Regions from separate parts of the Paludibacterium flexuosum genome, predicted to be linked through region 2. Evidence: predicted binding sites of a transcription regulator. Region 2 holds the regulator's gene; the other holds the start of a gene.
The links. The regulator sigma-54, encoded in region 2, starts transcription at its own class of promoters, with help from an activator protein. The targets are predictions, from matches to a motif close to CTGGCACGCTTCATGCTT.
Positions count from the first base shown of each region.

Region 1 (2,201 bases), 340 kb from region 2:
GGGCGGCAGGAAGCCGGCACGGGCCAGGGCAAAGATCTGGCGCGAGTACCCCATGATGATGCCGTGGAACGAGGCGATCAGGCCGAACAGCCCGAGCCAGACCAGCATGTGCAGCCAGCCGCTGTGGCTGCCGACGATGCGCTTCATGGCCTGAGGCAGCGGGTCGTTGATATTCGCCAGGGTGCGCCAGTCACCGACGCCGCCGGCAAACACCATGACGCCCAGCGCCAGCACCACCAGCGTCAGGATGCCGGCGATATAGGCCACCGGAATGGTGCGCTGTGGATCTTTGGCCTCCTCGGCGGCCATGGCAGCGCCCTCGATGGCCAGAAAGAACCAGATGGCAAACGGCACGGCAGCCAGCATGCCGGCCAGCGCGCCGGGATGAAACTGATCCTGTCCGGCCCAGCCCGCCTGGGTAAAGTGCGCCCAGGAAAAGCCGGGGGCCACCACGCCCATGAACACCAGCAGCTCGATAATCGCCAGCACGGTGACCAGCAGCTCGAAGGTCGCGGCAATGCTCACGCCAAGGATATTCAGTGTCATGAACACCCCGTAGCAGCCGACGGCCACCCACTTGGGGCTCAGCTCGGGGAACTGGACGTTCAGATAGGCGCCGATGGCCAGGGCAATGGCCGGCGGTGCGAAGACGAACTCGCACAAGGTCGCCAGGCCGGCGATGAAGCCCCCCAGGGGACCGAAGGCCCGCCGGGCATAGGCGAAAGGACCACCGGCATGCGGAATCGAGGTCGTCAGCTCAGTAAAGCTGAAAATGAATGCGGTATACATGATGGCCACCACCAGTGCCGCCACCATGAATCCCATCGTACCGGCGCTGGCCCAGCCATAGCTCCAGCCGAAGTACTCACCGGAAATCACCAGCCCGACGGCAATGCCCCAAAGCTGCCAGGGGCCGAGGCGCTGCGCCAGTCCTCCTTGTGCTGAACTCATCTGCTTGCTCCCATACAGGTTAATGACGCAATGAGCATAGGCATGGCCGGACGGGCAACGTTATCAGAAATCGGAAAATATGCTGCACCGCAAAAAGGCGGCATGCACCGAAATCGGTCACGGTCCGCGGAGAACCCCCGCTCTGAGCGGTCTCTCCGGGCATGGCTGCAGGCATGATGCTTGCAAGGCAGAAGCCAAACCGTGTCATTTGGGGTGAGACATGAATCGCTTTCAACAGCGTCGGCTCGATGACGTGGATGAGCAGGCCAACAGTATCAGCGCCTGGCAACAGGCCTACCTGCAACTGAGTGATGGCCCCTTCCACGGTCAGCTGGACGAAATCTGCAGCGGACAGGTGCAGTTATTTCATGAATACACCAGCCTGGCCACCTGGCAACAGTGTCAGCCCTGGCGAACGGCCATCTGGTTCGGCCTGCCCTCGGACCCCGAGGTAGTGGGACTGCACTATGCCGGGCGCCCCATGAGCGGGCAGCCTTTACTGATCTGCCCGGCAGGGCAGGATTTCGATTTGCGCACACCGGGCGACTTCGGCATTTTCGGGCTGGTGGTCGATCAGGCATGGCTGGGCGAGGTCGCGGCACGTCACGGCCTGCCCTGTCAGCTGCCGGCCGCGCCGGCAGCCCTGCCCTTGTCCGGGCAGGCCTACTGGCATCTCGGTCATCATCTGCGCCTGCTGCTGGCACAGCCACCCGACCGGCAGCACGCGCCACTGGAAATCCAGACCGAGCCCCTGCTGGTGAGCCTGTTGCGTCTGCTGGCCAGTACCAGGCTGCCCAGCCTGCCGGCGCCCACCCGCCACTGGGCCGTCATGGAGCGGGCGCGCGCGCTGATTGCCGATGAGCAGCACGGCGTCCATGACGTACAGACACTGGCGCGGCGTCTTTACCTGACACGACGCACGCTGCAGAACCTGACACAGGAAACGCTGGGCATCACGCCGCTGGCACTGATTCATGCCATCCGGCTGCAGGCGTTGCGCCGCGATCTGCGCGATCCGGCACAGGCTGCCATCCCGCTGGCGGAGCTGGCCTCCCGGCACGATTTCTGGCATGCCGGACAACTGGCTCAGAGCTATCGGCGCCACTTTGGCGAAGGGCTGCGTCCTGGCAGGCGTTGACAGGCGCGCTGCCTCAACCGCTGTCCTGTGCTCACCCCGCTGGCCTAACGTTCAGTTGCAGCGCGCCCCGTAGCGTCAGGGCCTGCTCCAGGGCGGGGCTCAACGCCGCACG
Region 1 covers NZ_AP029060.1:2,970,887-2,973,087, reverse strand. The annotation lists gene eat (ethanolamine permease) at 1-951, opposite strand, end outside; gene AACH39_RS14170 (helix-turn-helix domain-containing protein) at 1,172-2,089, shown strand; gene AACH39_RS14165 (hypothetical protein) at 2,121-2,201, opposite strand, start outside.
Region 1: the regulator sigma-54 is predicted to act here: its motif matches at 1,121-1,138, upstream of eat (ethanolamine permease).

Region 2 (2,201 bases):
GGTCTGGTCGGTGCCGATGACGGTGAAATCACCATCAACGAGCAGTCCATCACCCACATGCCGATCCACCGTCGGGCGCGGCTCGGGCTGGGCTATCTGCCGCAGGAAGCCTCGATCTTCCGCAAGATGACGGTCGACGAAAACATCCGCGCCATTCTGGAGATCACCGGCTTCAAGAAAGACGAACTGGAAAAAGAGCTCGACCTGCTGCTGGATGACCTGAACATCGCCCATCTGCGCAACAGCAATGCCCTGTCGCTGTCCGGCGGCGAGCGGCGCCGGGTGGAAATTGCCCGCGTGCTGGCCACGCGGCCACGCTTCATCCTGCTGGATGAACCCTTTGCCGGGGTCGATCCGATTGCCGTCATCGACATCCAGAAGATCATTTCCTTCCTCAAGGAACGCGGTATCGGCGTACTGATCACCGACCACAACGTGCGAGAAACACTGCGGATCTGCGACCGCGCCTACATCATCAGCGACGGTGCCGTGCTGGCTGCCGGCGAGCCGGAAACACTGGTCAACGACGAGCGGGTGCGCAAAGTCTACCTGGGCGAGCATTTCCATCTGTAAACCATCATGAAGCAAAGCCTCCAGCTCAAAGTCTCCCAGCAGTTGACCCTGACGCCGCAATTGCAGCAGTCGATCAAGCTGCTGCAACTGTCGACGGTCGAACTGCAAGCCGAAGTCGAACGCTATCTGCTGGAAAACCCGCTGCTCGAGCGCGATGAAGACACTCCCGGCGAACCCGGCCTGCCGGAGCGCCCGATGGAAAGCAGCCACAGCGAAGAGGTCCCGAAGCAGCAGGAGCAGGACACGGCGAGCGAACCGGGCATGGAAGCGCTGCAGGACTGGGGCAGCGGCAGCGGGACCGGCAGTGGTGGCAGCTACGACGACGAATTCGACCCCTTTTACAATGTGCCCTGTCATCAGACCCTGCGCGAGCTGTTGCTGTCGCAGCTGGGAGAAATTGACCTGCCGCAGCGCGACCACGCCGTCGTGCAACTGCTGATTGAAGAACTGGATGACGATGGCTACCTGACCACGCCGCTGGCCGAACTGGTGGCCAGTCTGCCCGAAGAGCTGGCCCTGGACGAAGATGAACTGGCCGTCGGCCTGCGCATGCTGCAGCAGTTCGACCCCCCCGGCGTCGGCGCCCGCTCACTGCCCGAATCCCTGCAACTGCAACTGGCCAGATTACCGGCCAGCACCCCCGGCAAATCCCTGGCCGGCGACATCATCGCGCAGCACCTGGCCCTGCTCGGCGCCCGTGACTACACCCGCCTGCGCAAGCTGCTGGGCACCAGCGACGATGCCCTGCGCGAAGCCCAGACCCTGATCGCCCGCCTCAACCCGCGTCCGGCCAGCGGCTTCGACGCGCGCGACACCCATTACGTCACCCCGGACGTCACCGTCAGAAAGCGTAAAGGCCGCTGGGTGGCCGAGCTCAACAGCAGCGCCGTCCCGCAATTGCGCGTCAACCAGATCTACGCCCGCATGCTGTCGGAAAACCGCCAGCAATCCGGCGATCTCGGCAGTCGTCTGCAAGAGGCACGGTGGCTGGTCAAGAACATTCAACAGCGATTTGACACTATCCTGAAAGTGTCGGAAGCTATAGTCGACAAGCAGCAAGCGTTCTTTGAACAAGGCGAAGTGGCCATGCGGCCGATGATCCTGCGCAATATCGCCGATGAGCTCGGGCTGCACGAATCCACCGTCTCCAGAGTCACCACCCAGAAATATCTGCTCTGTCCCCGGGGACTTTTCGAGCTGAAATATTTCTTCGGCAGTGCCCTGGAAACCGACAGTGGCGAAGAATGCTCCGCCACCGCCATCAAGGCACATATCCGCAGGCTGATCGAACAGGAGAACCCATCCAGGCCACTGTCAGACAGCGCCATTGCCGAACAGCTATCCAGCCAGGGAATTCAGGTTGCAAGACGTACCGTTGCCAAGTATCGTGAAGCCATGCAGATAGCGCCGGTCAATCAAAGAAAGGCTCTGTAATCCAACATCCGGCTGTACGGCCGACCCGACCGTGCAGTCATCATGGCAACAAAGTAAGGAGTAAGGGTTATGAACATCAAAGTGACTGGTCTTCACCTCGAGATCACCCCGTCGTTGCGCGACTATATTGATGAGAAGCTCGAGCGCATCAGCCGCCATGTCGACGACCTGATCGATGTCTCCGTTACCCTGTC
Region 2 covers NZ_AP029060.1:3,310,333-3,312,533, reverse strand. The annotation lists gene lptB (LPS export ABC transporter ATP-binding protein) at 1-573, shown strand, start outside; gene AACH39_RS15725 (RNA polymerase factor sigma-54) at 580-2,007, shown strand; gene raiA (ribosome-associated translation inhibitor RaiA) at 2,077-2,201, shown strand, end outside.